One region of the Neisseria flavescens genome, then DNA from elsewhere that is predicted to be linked to it. Evidence: predicted binding sites of a transcription regulator. Region 1 holds the regulator's gene; the other holds the start of a gene.
What was found. Region 1 encodes FNR, which switches genes on or off when oxygen is low (the NO sensors DNR and NnrR bind a similar motif). Its sites were predicted from a motif close to TTGATNNNNATCAA; they were not measured.

Region 1 (7,321 bases):
TTTAATCATTGCGGCTTCGGCAGAATTTGGTAAAATACAGGCATTACTTATTTATTTATCAAGCCGCCAAGCTTTGGCGGCTTGTGTTTTTATTTCCAATCCGGCTACCGCGCGTGGCCGGATAAAATTTTAAAAGCATCATCATGCTTTCATGGAGAACTCAATGCAAAAAATCCCTTTGACCGTCCGTGGTGCAGAATTGTTGAAACAAGAACTTCAACACCTCAAAAGCGTAGCACGCCCAGAAGTCATCGAAGCCATCGCTGAAGCACGTTCACACGGCGACTTGTCTGAAAACGCAGAATACGAAGCCGCCAAAGAGCGTCAAGGCTTTATCGAAGGCCGTATCGCCGAGTTGGAACACAAACTCTCTATGGCGCACATCATCAACCCTGCCGAAATCCATGCCGAAGGCAAAATCGTATTCGGCACAACTGTGACACTGGAAGATTTGGAAACCGAAGAACAAGTTACCTACCAAATCGTCGGTGAAGATGAAGCAGACATTAAAGAACGCAAAATCTACGTTGGCTCCCCAATTGCCCGCGCCCTGATCGGCAAAGAAGAAGGCGACGTTGCAGAAGTTCAAGCACCCGGCGGCGTACGTGAATATGACATTATTGCCGTGCAATATATTTAAATAAACAAAAGGCCGTCTGAAAACATTTTCAGACGGCCTTTTGTTGTACCTAAAAACACCATAATTAAAGAAAGTGAAATCTTCCCAGGAGAAGCATAATGAATCTACTGTACAAAATTATCCAAACTGCTGCCACCATGTGGCTCGGTATGCAGCTGACAGCAGGCTATGTTACTGCCCCCATCCTGTTCCGCCTCCTACCAAAAATGCAGGCGGGAGAAATTGCCGGTATTTTATTTGCCATTACAGCACTATGTGGCTTGGTTATTTTTGGCGCAGCCTATGCCTTTTTCAGAAAACAGCTGGCCTCACTTTCTTGGTGGATCTTAGTACTTTGGCTACTATTAGCCTGCAACCATCTTTTGGTTACGCCGGTTATCGAAGCACACAAATATGGGCTGGATAACTGGCTGCTGTCCCTAGTAGGTGGAACATTCGGCGTTTGGCACGGCTTATCCAGTATCATCTTTTTGATTTGTACGATACTGGCAGCCATCTGCGTATGGAAATGGCCCAAACCAAACTAATCTGTCTTAATAAAAGGCCGTCTGAAAAGAAGTCTTTCAGACGGCCTTTTATTTTGGAATCATTAATTCCCCGACTCTTCAAATATAAGCCATAAAAAAAATGCCCTGCATATTGCAGGGCATTTTTCACAAACCGATTAAGGTTTAGCGTAACCGTGAACGCCATTGTAAGGAGCTGGGATCCAACCTTCATCAGAAGCAGGCAATTCGCCTTGACCTTCGATAGTTTGGCCTGGAGCAACTTGACGAGTAACAACGCTGCGGATTTTAACATCAACGCGGCGGTCAGGTTCGATACAAGCGATAAGAGCAGCACGTTTCTTAGCTTTAGAAACTTTTTTGCCCAGTTTAGCAACTTCAGCTTCACAAGTAGCAGTCATTTGAGCTTGAGATTCGCCCAGACCTACTGCAGAGATTTTGCTAGAAGCAACGCCATGACCTACCAAGTAGTTAGCAACTACGTTAGCACGACGCTCAGACAGAGCTTGGTTGTATTGCTCAGAACCCATGAAGTCAGTGTGACCTTCAACACGTACGGTTTGTACGTCTTTGTTGCTCAGGCGTTGAGCCAAAGCGTCCAGGTTTTCTTGAGCTTCAGGACGCAGGTTGTCTTTATCGAAGCCGAACAGAGTTTTAGTAGACAGGGAAACAGTTTCATCAACATACTCAGGAGCTTGTTGTACAGGAGCAACTGCTTCACGATCACCACATTCAACACGGCCTTGGGTAGCTTTGTCGAAGTAGCTGTTTTTCCAGCATTCGCCGTAGTTGTTACGGACGATTTCTTGAGATTTGCTGCTTACGGTGTAACCGTGTTTGGTGTGCGCTTCGCTGGCCATAGCGGTGCCAGAGGCAACCAAGGCAACGAACAATGCGCTTAATTTCAGCTGTTTGGTCATTTTATTCCCTCATCAAATTGTTATGCGGCGGACTAGGAAAGCAACCGCTGCAAAGTACCAATATACAGGCCGCAGTATCAAAACAGCGGCAAATCGGATATATCAGGTTGCACTATAAAGAAGCGCAAGGCAAACTGTCAATACTCGATGCCTTCAAACAATCATGAAGTGCCTGCTTCCTAGTAGTTAATCATGCCGAAAAATCAATCTTGTGTCATTAATTTAGGGTAAAATCAGACAATTCATCCCCCTAAAGTTGTACAAAAACAACAAAACCCCTTTCCCTCATCTTTCCTGCATCTCCTGTTTTCATATCATTAAAAGATATTTTCATTAAAAACAATCGTTTTCAAAACTCGGAGCAAATCTGGGCAAAATATGTTAAATTACATGCCGTTTGTCGCACAAAATCCACAATAACAACGTATTCGGTACTGCTACCATGAAACTGCAACAATTACGTTATGCCCTTGAGGTTTACCGACACAATCTGAATGTCTCCGAAGCCGCCGATGCGCTTTTCACATCCCAGCCCGGCATTTCCAAACAAATCCGCCTGCTTGAAGAAGAATTGGGTATCCAAATTTTTATCCGCAGCGGCAAACGTGTGGTTTCCGTTTCACAACCGGGCAAAGCCGTATTAGAGATTTCGGAACGGATTTTGCGTGATGTACAAAACATTAAAAATATCGGCAGCGAGTTTACCGATCATGACAGCGGCTCGCTGACCATCGCGACAACGCATACCCAGGCGCGTTATGCTTTGCCCAAAATCGTTGCGGAATTTGTCAAAAACCACCCTAAAGTCAATTTGACCATCAAACAAGGCAGCCCTTCTGCCATTGCGCAAATGGTCAGCAGCGGCGAAGCTGATTTGGCAATTATTACTGAACGCATTGACGATCATCCTGAATTGGGCAAACTGCCCTGCTACGAATGGAACCATGCCGTCATTGTTCCGCACGACCACCCTCTTTTAGACTGCCGCAATCCTGTAAGCCTTGAAGATTTAGCTTCTTTTCCGCTGGTTACTTACGAATTTGCTTTTAATTCCGGCAGCAGCATCGCGCGTACATTTAATAAAGCGCATATTGAGCAACCTGATGTTGCCTTATCGGCTGCCGATACGGATGTACTGAAGACGTATGTCCGCTTAGGCTTGGGCGTTGGTTTGATGGCTAAAATGGCGTACGATCCCGTTGTCGATCAAGATTTACAGCTTATTGATGCGGCACACTTATTTGAACCGTCGCCTACTTGGATAGCCTTACGCACCGATACCTATCTGCGTGGTTACGCGTATGACTTTATCCAGATGTTTGCACCGAAACTGACCAGAGAAGTAGTTGACCGTATTCTGTACACGCCGGTTGTTGAAGACTTTTCAATTTAATATCTGACTATCACTTTCGCAACTTAACAATTATTCTTTAATTCTTGTTAAAAAGGCCGTCTGAAATATTGAACTGCACCCCAAAAGTTGGACACCCCCCCCTCCAACTCACAAGGTGCAGTTTTTTTATGAGCAAATATACATTACACTTCAAATACCAAGCCGTACTCCACTACCTGCACATACGCAGTCAACAGCGTACCGCAGACCACTACGGCATTTCCCGAACCAACCTGCGACGATGGATACGCGCCTATCAAGAAGGCGGCATCGGCGCACTCGAACATCCCCAATCCAAAACCATGCCCCAACACCGCAAAAACCCCTTCATCGCCGACAAACCCGACCACGAAAAAACACAGGCAGAGCTTATCGAAGAGTTGTGCTATATGCGCGCAAAGGTTGCCTACCTAAAGGAGTTAAAAGCCCTCAGCAAAAAACAGACCGAAAAGGACAAAGCCAAACCGTCCAAACACTGAGGGCGCAACACCCGCTCAAATACCTGCTGCACATCGCAAACCTGCCCAAAAGCAGCTTTTACTACCATCATCAGGACCGACCCGACCCCAATGAAGCCGACAAAGCCCTTATCGCCGAAATCTACGAACGGCATAAAGGACGCTACGGGCAAAGGCGCATTGCAGCAGCATTAGGTTGGAACCGCAAAAAAGTGGCGCGGCTGATGAGGCAGCTAGGACTGAAAGCCCTCATACGGGCAAAAAAAGCCTACCGCCATCCCGCCATGGGCGAAATATCGGAACACCTCCTCAAACGCCGGTTCAAAGCCCGAAAGCCCAACGAAAAATGGCTGACCGACGTGACCGAACTCAAAGGAAAGGACGGCAAACTGTACCTCTCGCCGATCTTGGACCTGTTCAACCGCGAAATCATCGCCTACGCCATGAGCCGCAGAGCCGACAGTGAAATGGTGAAGGAAATGCTCGAAAAAGCGGCACCCCGGCTGACTGATAAAGGAACGATGCTTCATTCGGACCAAGGTGTGCTGTACCGTACGGCGGGGTATAGGGAATTGCTTGCGGAGTATTTCATGGTTCAAAGCATGTCGCGAAAGGCGAATTGTTGGGACAATGCACCGATGGAAAGCTTCTTTGCGGTGCTGAAGACGGAGTGTTTCTACCGTGCAGGGGAATTGACGGTGGATGAATTGATGAAACAGATAGATGACTATATGGATTACTACAACCGCGAGCGTTGCAGTTTGAAATTGAAAAAGCTGAGTCCTGTCGCATACAGAACCCGGCTTACACAGAGTGCCTGAATAGGCTTTTATGAGTGTCCAAGATTTGGGGGCCAGTTCAATATTTCAGACGGCCTAAGATTCAGATAGCATGCGAACAACCGGAAACCATTTTCTTCAAAGTTGTCGCATCTAAGATTTTGATGTGCTTGTGTTCAACCGAAATCAAGCCTTCATGATGGAATTTAGACAAGGTGCGGCTGACTGTTTCCAGCTTCAGCCCCAAATAGCTGCCGATTTCCTCACGCGACATCCGTAAGATAAAATCATTGGCGGCAAAACCTCGTGAATAGAGACGCTGAGACAGGTTAAGCAAGAATGCTGCCAATCGCTCTTCAGCACGCATATTGCCCAAAAGCAACATAACACCCTGATCTCGGACAATTTCACGGCTCATCAGGCGAAAAAAGTGAGAGCGGAGGCTGGGAATATCCTGACCGAGTTCTTCAATATGTGTAAACGGAAGCTCGCATACTTCGCTGTCTTCCAAAGCCACAGCATCACAGCTGTGAATATGGGAACAAATCCCATCCATACCGATCAGCTCGCCCGACATAAAAAAGCCGGTTACCTGATCTCGTCCATCTTGGCTGGCGACTGTTGTCTTAAAAAAACCCGCACGGATGGCAAACAAAGAGGTAAACGGCTCGCCGGCACGGAACAGGTATTCACCTTTTTTCAGACGGCGGCTTTGACGAATAACCGCGTCCAGTTGTGAAAATTCGTTAGGCATCAGTCCGACAGGCAAACACAGTTCACGTAAAGAACATGTGGAACACAAGGTTTTCATTTGATGTGTTGCATTGTGTGTAGCCATAACGCACCTTTAATTTGCTTAATTCTCTCAATCCCTGATTAAGCCGAATAACTATTGACCCATGTCAAAGTCGGCATATCATTATGAGGCATTCTACCAAACTATCGAAATTTTGACTAAAATTTTCCCTAATTTACCTACTTTATACTACAAGCCCCTACCATGAAAATCATCCCCATCTCAAATAACACCAACACAAACAATGAATTACCGGAATTTGACCGTGAATTGATTGCCAGTTTGCCATCAAGCGGTCCCCGTTATACATCCTATCCGACTGCCGACCGCTTCCATGAAGGCTTTAAAGAAGCCGAATATATCCAAGCTTTAAGCCTACGCAACATGGGTGCGCTCAATAAACCCCTTTCGCTCTACATTCACATTCCTTTCTGCAATACCATCTGCTACTACTGCGGCTGCAACAAAATCATTACCAAAGACAAAAGCCGTGCCGATGCCTATATCCAGTATCTGGAAAAAGAAATGGAATTGCTGGCGCCGCATTTGGGCGGAAGACACCAGCTTGCGCAGCTCCACTTCGGCGGCGGTACGCCCACATTCCTGAGCGACGACCAACTCGAACGCGTCTTCGACATGATTTGTAAATACTTCCAGCTGATTCCCAACGGCGAATACTCCATCGAAATCGACCCGCGCAAAGTCAGCCGCGAAACCGTCCTCAAACTGGGCAAACTCGGCTTCAACCGCATGAGTGTCGGTATTCAAGACTTTGACCCTAAAGTGCAGGAAGCCGTCAACCGCATTCAAAGTTACGAAGAAACCAAAGAAGTGATTGATGCCGCGCGTGAAGCCGGGTTTAAATCGGTTAGTGTCGATTTGATTTACGGCCTGCCACACCAAAACACCGAAAGCATCAAGACTACCATCGACACGGTCTTGTCCCTCAATCCCGACCGCCTCGCCCTTTACCACTACGCCCACCTGCCGCATATCTTCAAACCGCAACGCCGTATCGACACCAATGTCGTACCCGGCAGCGAAGAAAAACTCGATATGCTGCAATATTGCGTTCAAACCCTGACCGAGCGCGGCTATGTCTTCATCGGTATGGACCACTTTGCCAAACCTGACGACGAACTCTCCATCGCCCTCAAAGAAGGCTTCCTGCAACGCAATTTCCAAGGCTACTCAACCTATGCCGACTGCGATTTGGTGGCAATCGGCGTGTCCTCTATCGGCAAAATCGGCAGCACCTACTCTCAAAACGAGCGCGACATCGATGCCTATTACGCCGCTCTTGATGCCGGACATCTGCCGATTATGCGCGGCTACCAGCTTAACCAAGACGATATCCTGCGCCGCAACATCATTCAGGATTTGATGTGCCGCTTCTCGCTTGATTATCAAATTTACGAAAGCGTGTTCGGCATTCCGTTTAGCCGCTATTTTGCAGCCGAACTGGAAGATATGAAGCAACTGGAAACCCTCGGCCTGGTCCGTCTCAAACCGCACAGTCTGACCGTTACGCCGAAGGGCCGTTTCCTGATCCGCAATATCGCCATGGTGTTCGACTACCATTTGCGCCATAAAGAAACCAAAGCCAAATACTCGCAAACTGTGTAAACACTTAGGCCGTCTGAACATATATGCTATATTTCAGACGGCCTTTTTTCACATTAAAAGCAACACAAAATGGAACAACCCGATTTCTTCCCCATCCCCAGTCCCTGTATAGGTGTCTGTGAAGCTAATGCCAAAGGTTATTGCAAAGGCTGTCTGCGCAGTCGGGAAGAGCGCTTGTACTGGCTCCAGATGACCGACAGCCA
Region 2 (7,321 bases), 480 kb from region 1:
GGTTGGCAAGTTCGGCTTTATCGGTCAGCGCGGCAATTTTGCCGGTAAGCTGCGGCAGTTTTTCCAGCGTCCAAACGGCAATATTCCATGAATGCTCGGCGGCAAAGCGGTTGAGGGCTTTTTTGGGCAGGTGGTGCGCTTCGTCGATGCAATAGAAACTGTTTTCGGGTGCGGGCAGAATCACGCCGCCGCCCATGCTGATGTCGGCAAGCAGAAGATCGTGGTTGGCAACGACGACATCGACGGTTTCCAACATATCGCGTGCCAGGTAGAACGGGCATTCGGCGCGGTTGGGACAGGCGGCTTTCAGGCAGCCGTGGCGGTCGTTGGTAACTTTGAGCCAAATCGCGTCATCGATTTTTTCCGGCCAAGTGTCGCGGTCGCCGTTGAACCGTCGGGCGGAAAATTCGTCGGCGATGTCGCGCAGCAGCTTCAATTCTTCCGGCTTGGGCTTGCTGTCCCACAACACTTCCGGAGCTTCAAAGCCCGTCAGGTTTTGCTGGGCGTTGCTTTGCGTGAGTTGATAGAGTTTGTAGGGGCAGAGATAGCGGCCGCGTCCTTTGGCAAGCGCGAAGCTCAGATCCAAACCGCTTTTTTCGACCAGAAACGGCAGGTCGCGGTCAACCAACTGCTCCTGCAAAGCCACCGTCGCGCTGCTGACGATCAGCCGTTTGCCGCGCGTTTGCGCCATGATGCCGCCGGCTAAAAGATAGGCCAACGATTTACCCACACCGGTCGGCCCTTCGATCACGGCAATGCTCTCGCCCTCGCGTTTGGGCGCTTCTTCGCCTTCTTCACGCGTCAACGTCCGCGAAAAAGCGTTGGCAACCGCCGCAATCATTTCCCGCTGCGAAGCGCGCGGACGGAAACCGGGCAGGTTTTTGCCGATATTTTGGTAATGGTCGCGGATGGCGTTTTTTTCTAAGTCGGTGAGCATTGAGGCCGTCTGAATGGGTTTGCAAGAATAGCGTATTTTAGCATTTTTACCTTCATGAAGCCTTCGTAAAGTCTTACTCTATTTTAGGGTTTGGCATTTTGATGGCAATGGACGAACCGCAAAGGCATAATCGGTTTTAATCAAGCAAAAGGCCGTCTGAAACTTTAGCCGCACTGATGCAGGGGCACCCACAATTTTTGCTTGTCGGATTTGTTTTTCTCGTAGCGGTTCCACGCTTTTTCGTGAAAATAAAAGACGACGGTATTGACGATGGGCTCGACCAAAGCAACCGCGCTGGAAACACCGATACTGCCGGTCAGAATATAGGCGACACCAAATGCGACGCTGAAATGCAAAATAGCAAATGTAATGGTTTTAATCATGCTGTTTTCCTGATACATTGATGTTTTAATCGCTACATAATAATTATTATCAACTAACGCGTATATTTTAAATCCTTTATCCTGATTTAGATTTTATAAATCGATATTTTATTTTTGATAGGAATTTTATGAACCCACTCCATATTATCGTCCTCGACCGCAATACCCTCGTCAACCGCCCGTTTGATTTTGATTTTCCACATACATTGAGCAGCTACGGCACAACCGAAGCGCACGAAACCTTAGAGCGTATCCGCGGCGCAGACATTGTGATTACCAACAAAGTCGTGATTTCCGCCCAAGCATTTGCCGAAAATCCACAACTCAAGCTGGTTGCCGTTACCGCGACAGGCGTCAACAATGTGGACGTTGAGGCGGCCAAACAAAACGGCACGGCAGTGTGCAATATCCGCGCTTACGGCAATGAATCCGTGGCGGAACACGCGTTTATGATGATGATTACCCTGATGCGCAACCTGCCTGCCTATCAGCGCGACGTTGCGGCAGGCTTGTGGGAAAACTCGCCGTTTTTCTGCCACCTCGGCGCACCGATGCGCGATTTAAACGGTAAAACGCTGGCGATTTTCGGTCGCGGCAATATCGGTAAAACGCTGGCAACTTATGCTCAGGCTTTCAAAATGAATGTCGTGTTCGCCGAACATAAAAATGCCCAAAGCGTCCGCGACGGCTATGTTTCCTTTGACGAAGCCATCCGCTCTGCCGATGTTGTATCGCTTAATTGCCCGCTCACGCCGCAAACGGCCAACATGATAGGCGAAGCCGAATTGCAGCAAATGAAACCCGGCGCCATCCTCATCAACTGCGGACGCGGCGGTTTGGTTGATGAAGCCGCTTTGGTTGCGGCGTTGAAATACGGCCAAATCGGCGGGGCAGGTTTTGACGTATTGACACAAGAGCCGCCGCGCGACGGCAACCCTCTGCTGAAAGCCAGACTGCCCAACCTCATCGTCACGCCACACATTGCATGGGCAAGCCAAGAGGCCGCCAACCGCCTGTTTGACATCCTTTTGGACAACATCAACCGCTTTGTGGCCGGTAATCCGCAAAATCTGGTTTAATCTATGGAAAACCTGTTGATAAGGTTGTGAACAATTTTAAAGGCCGTCTGAAATATTCAGACAGCCTTTATTAATCCTTATTTATTTCATAAAGTTATCTATTAAATACTTTAAATTGTTTCATTCTTCATTGTGGATAACCCTATAAAAAGGCCGTCTGAAATACTCAGACGGCCTTTTATTTGCTCAGGCAAATTAAATATCGTATGTGGTTGAAGCAGTATCGCCGCCTTTGCCTGTCCAGTTGGTATGGAAGAACTCGCCGCGCGGTTTGTCGGTACGCTCGTAAGTGTGCGCGCCGAAGTAGTCGCGTTGCGCTTGCAACAGGTTGGCCGGCAGACGCTCGGAAGTATAGCCGTCAAGAAAGGTAATGGCAGAAGCCATGCAAGGCATCGGAATACCGCACTCGATCGCTTTGGCCACCACTTTACGCCATGCAGGCAGACAGGTTTCCAACACGCCTTTGAAATAAGGATCGGAACCCAAGAACACCAAATCAGGATTGGCTTCGTATGCGTCACGGATGTTGCCCAAGAACGCACTGCGGATGATACAGCCTTCTCGCCACAAGAGGGCAGTATTGCCATAATTCAATGCCCAATCATTGTTTTCGCTGGCTTCGCGGATCAGCATAAAGCCTTGTGCATAAGAAATGATTTTGGATGCCAACAGGGCTTGGCGCAAAGCATCCACCCATGCGGATTTGTCGCCTTCAATCGGGGTAATGGTTTTGCCAAACAGGCTGTTTGCTTGGGCGCGTTGGTCTTTAAACGCGGACACGCAACGTGCAAATACGGCTTCGGAAATCAGGGTCAACGGGATACCCAAATCGAGGGCATTGATGCCGGTCCATTTGCCTGTACCTTTTTGACCTGCGGTATCGAGGATTTTTTCGACCAAAGGTTCGCCGTTTTCATCTCTATAACCCAAAATCGCGGCGGTAATTTCAACCAGATAAGAATCCAGTTCGGTTTTGTTCCATTCGTTGAAGATTTGGTGCATTTCGTCATAAGACAGGCCCAAACCGTCTTTCATGAATTGGTACGCTTCGCAAATCAACTGCATGTCGCCGTATTCGATGCCATTGTGCACCATTTTGACGAAGTGGCCCGCACCGTCGCGGCCAACCCAGTCGCAGCAAGGCTCGCCTTGAGGCGTTTTGGCGGAGATGGCTTGGAAAATCGGTTTAACAGCAGGCCATGCGGCTTCATCGCCGCCGGGCATGATAGAAGGGCCGTGACGCGCGCCTTCTTCGCCACCGGAAACGCCCGCGCCGATAAAACGGATGCCTTTTGCCGCCAGCTCGTGGGTGCGGCGAGTAGAATCGGGATAGTTGGCGTTGCCGCCGTCAATAATGATGTCGCCTTGTTCCAAAAGCGGAACGAGTTGCTCGATAAAATCGTCAACAACAGAACCAGCGCGCACCATCATCATGATTTTGCGTGGTTTTTCTAATTTATCAACCAAATCTTGCAGTGAATATGCGCCGATAATATTGGTATTTTTGGCTGCGCCGTTTAAAAAATCATCTACTTTGCTGGTCGTACGGTTGAATGCGACAACTCTAAAACCGTTGTCGTTCATGTTGAGAATCAGGTTTTGCCCCATCACGGCAAGGCCGATAACGCCAATGTCGCCTTTCATTTGGTGAAACTCCATTATTGATTAAATTTATCAAGCGTAACTCTAGCTGATTTACAACTTTTTAACAATTCTTAACTTTTTAATTTTTTGAAAAGATGCCTTTACGTTCCAGACGGCCTTTTTCTTTGGGAAAACAAACTATAAATTAGATTTTAAATAATAAATAGAAGATGATATTGAGTGCTGCCCCAGCTTGTTGATAACTTTGATTACAAAAGATTTTCAAATACTTAGTTGATATTTTTTGATGAGGATAAAGTAAGGTCGGCCTTGTTTGCAGATGTGGATAAAATTTTCCTGCTGCTCCATTCTGTGGGTAACTTTTTGCCTGTGCACAATCTTAGCTTGTTTTATACTTCTCCAATTGGAACTGATTGACTAGAGAAATAGTCAAATGGTTTTTTATTTCAAGCTATTTTCATATTTCCTTTTGTTTAAGTTGGAAAAAGGCTGTCTGAAAATATTTCAATAAGGGTGTGTATATGAAGTTTTCCTTTAGTATTAACCTGTTATCCGTTTTGATTTTGGCCGCTTGTGCGCAACAGCCGGTTCAAAAGCCTCAAGTTGCCCTGTCCTCCGTATCTGTGGATAACCATGCGCCGGAGCAAGGAACAGGGCTGACGGAACAGAAATTAATCCGCGCCAAACATTATATGGCGGCGTCTGCCAATCCGCTGGCAACTGAAGCCGGTTATGAAATTTTGAAGCGCGGCGGCAGCGCGATAGATGCGATGATTGCCATGCAGACAACTTTGGGACTGGTTGAGCCGCAGTCTTCTGGATTGGGCGGCGGTGCGTTTTTGGTGTATTGGGATAATAAAGCGAAAAAGCTGACGACGTTTGATGCCCGTGAAACAGCGCCGAAAGCGGCAACACCGGAACTTTTCTTGGACGAAAACGGCAAACCGATGGGCTTTATGAAAGCAGTGGTCGGCGGCCGTTCGGTCGGTGTGCCGGGGATTCCGAAGCTGCTGGAAGATGTCCATAAGCGTTACGGCAAATTGCCGTGGGCAAGTTTGTTTAAGAAACCGATTACTTTGGCGGAACAAGGTTTTGCCGTTTCTCCGCGTATGGCGAAATCCATCGAGCAGAATCTAGAACCCTTGCAACGTTATCCGCAAACCGCCGCCTATTTCCTGCCTGACGGTAAGCCTTTGGCAGCGGGAACGGTGTTGAAAAACCCTGAATTTGCGCGTTCCGTACGCCTGTTGGCGGAAAAAGGCAGTGCGCCGTTTTATCAGGGAATGCAGGCGCAGAATATTGTCCGTGCCGTTACCGGTGCTGTGGATAATCCCGGCAAAATCAGTATGGCGGATTTGAAAAACTATCAAGTTATCGAGCGTCAACCGGTTTGTGCGCCCTATCGTGAATACGAAGTTTGCGGCATGGGCGCGCCAAGTTCCGGCGCCATCGCTTTGGGGCAGATTTTGGGCGTATTGCAGAATCAGGATATGAAGGCATTGGGGTCGGAAAATATCCACAGTTGGCGCTGGATAGGCGATGCGTCGCGGATTGCGTTTGCCGACCGCGATTATTATGTCGGCGATCCTGCGTTTGTGAATGTTCCGACCCGAGCCATGATTTCTCAGGCTTATTTGAAACCGCGTGCCGAAGAAATCCGCAAAGCTGATAAGGCATTGGAAACTATTCAGGCAGGCAAGTTCGGCAAGGAATACGCACAAGGCATGGCGGTCGAGCTGCCGTCCACCAGCCATTTGGTGGTTGTGGATAAAGACGGCAACGTTGTATCGATGACGACTTCGATTGAAAACGCATTTGGTTCGGGGCTGATGGCAAACGGCTATCTGCTCAACAACGAATTAACTGATTTTGCCTTCAACCCTGTTGGTGAGGACGGTAAAACCGTTGCCAACAGCGTGGCGGGCGGCAAACGGCCGCGTTCTTCGATGGCGCCGACCATTGTGATGAAAGATGGCAAGCCTTATCTGGCGGTCGGTTCGCCCGGTGGCAGCCGCATCATCGGCTTCGTCGCCAAAACGCTGGTGGCGCATATCGACTGGGGTATGGACATTCAGACGGCAATTTCACTGCCGAATATGCTCAATCGCGGCAGCCAGTATGAGATTGAGGATAAAACAGCGGCTGCGGATAAAGCGGCTGCGTTGGAAAAATTAGGCTACAAAGTCCAAATCCGCGATTTGAATTCCGGCGTACAAGGCATTGTGATCGGCAAAGACGGTTTGCTCGGCGGCGCCGACCCGCGCCGTGAAGGTAGGGTCATGGGCGATTGATTTTATCGGTTTGACATGCAAAGGCCGTCTGAAACCTAGTTGTTCAGACGGCCTTTTAGTTTGGGAAAATATATGGATAAGATGTGTATAAGAATAATGTTAAATTTTAATATTTTTATTTTTCAATAAGATAAAAGGGATAGATATGTGGATAATTACTTGTGGAAAATGACATGATTTAGGCCGTCTGAAAGGTTCAGACGGCCTTTTCATTGGACTGCTTTATCTATTTTCTATCAGGCTGCCGGCAACTCATGAAAAGCGGTGGGCAAGTCTTCGTCATCGGCAAACTCAACCCATTCGTAAGTACTTTCATCTGCCAAAACGGCGCGCAACAGCGCATTATTGATGGCATGGCCTGATTTGTAACCTTCAAATGCGCCGATAATCTGATGGCCGACAATGTATAAATCGCCAATCGCATCAAGGATTTTGTGGCGGACAAATTCATCGGGATAGCGCAAACCTTCCGGATTCAAAACATCCATGTCGTCAATCACGATGGCGTTGTTCAAATTGCCGCCCAGCCCGAGATTGTGGGCGCGCATCATTTCTACTTCATGCATAAAGCCGAAGGTGCGCGCGCGCGCGATTTCGTCGATGTAGGACTTGCCCGCGAAATCGATTTCAAAAGTAGGCGAGCTACGGTTGAAAACCGGATGGTCGAATTCGATGGTCAGCGTCACTTTAAAGCCGTCATACGGCGTAAAGCGCACCCATTTGCCCGCTTCTTTGACTTCGACAGGCTTGAGGATTTTCAAAAACCGCTTTTGCGCCTTTTGATCGACAACGCCCGCATCTTGCAAAAGATAAATAAACGGCAGGCTGGAGCCGTCCATAATCGGGATTTCGGGCGCGTTCAACTCAATCAGCGCATTGTCGATGCCGTAGGCGGACAGTGCCGACATAATGTGTTCAATCGTGCCGATGCGCACGCCTTTATCGGTAACGATGGTTGAAGAGAGGCGGGTATCGTTAATCAAATAAGGATTCAATTTGATTACTTCGCCCATTTCTCCACTTAAA

Region 2: a site for FNR is predicted at 4,288-4,301, ahead of gnd (decarboxylating NADP(+)-dependent phosphogluconate dehydrogenase). Genes of this name have one in related genera too.

What each region holds. Positions count from the first base shown of each region.
Region 1 is NZ_CP039886.1:1,372,843-1,380,163, forward strand. It holds gene greA (transcription elongation factor GreA) at 164-640, shown strand; gene FAH67_RS07035 (DUF4149 domain-containing protein) at 739-1,167, shown strand; gene FAH67_RS07040 (OmpA family protein) at 1,305-2,066, opposite strand; gene FAH67_RS07050 (CysB family HTH-type transcriptional regulator) at 2,509-3,459, shown strand; gene FAH67_RS07055 (helix-turn-helix domain-containing protein) at 3,588-3,938, shown strand; gene FAH67_RS07060 (IS3 family transposase) at 3,842-4,738, shown strand; gene fnr (fumarate/nitrate reduction transcriptional regulator Fnr) at 4,800-5,534, opposite strand; gene hemN (oxygen-independent coproporphyrinogen III oxidase) at 5,697-7,118, shown strand; gene FAH67_RS07075 (DUF1289 domain-containing protein) at 7,188-7,321, shown strand, end outside.
Region 2 is NZ_CP039886.1:1,849,138-1,856,458, reverse strand. It holds gene dinG (ATP-dependent DNA helicase DinG) at 1-937, opposite strand, end outside; gene FAH67_RS09500 (DUF2061 domain-containing protein) at 1,102-1,320, opposite strand; gene FAH67_RS09495 (D-2-hydroxyacid dehydrogenase) at 1,449-2,399, shown strand; gene gnd (decarboxylating NADP(+)-dependent phosphogluconate dehydrogenase) at 2,595-4,043, opposite strand; gene ggt (gamma-glutamyltransferase) at 4,526-6,295, shown strand; gene lpxC (UDP-3-O-acyl-N-acetylglucosamine deacetylase) at 6,532-7,321, opposite strand, start outside.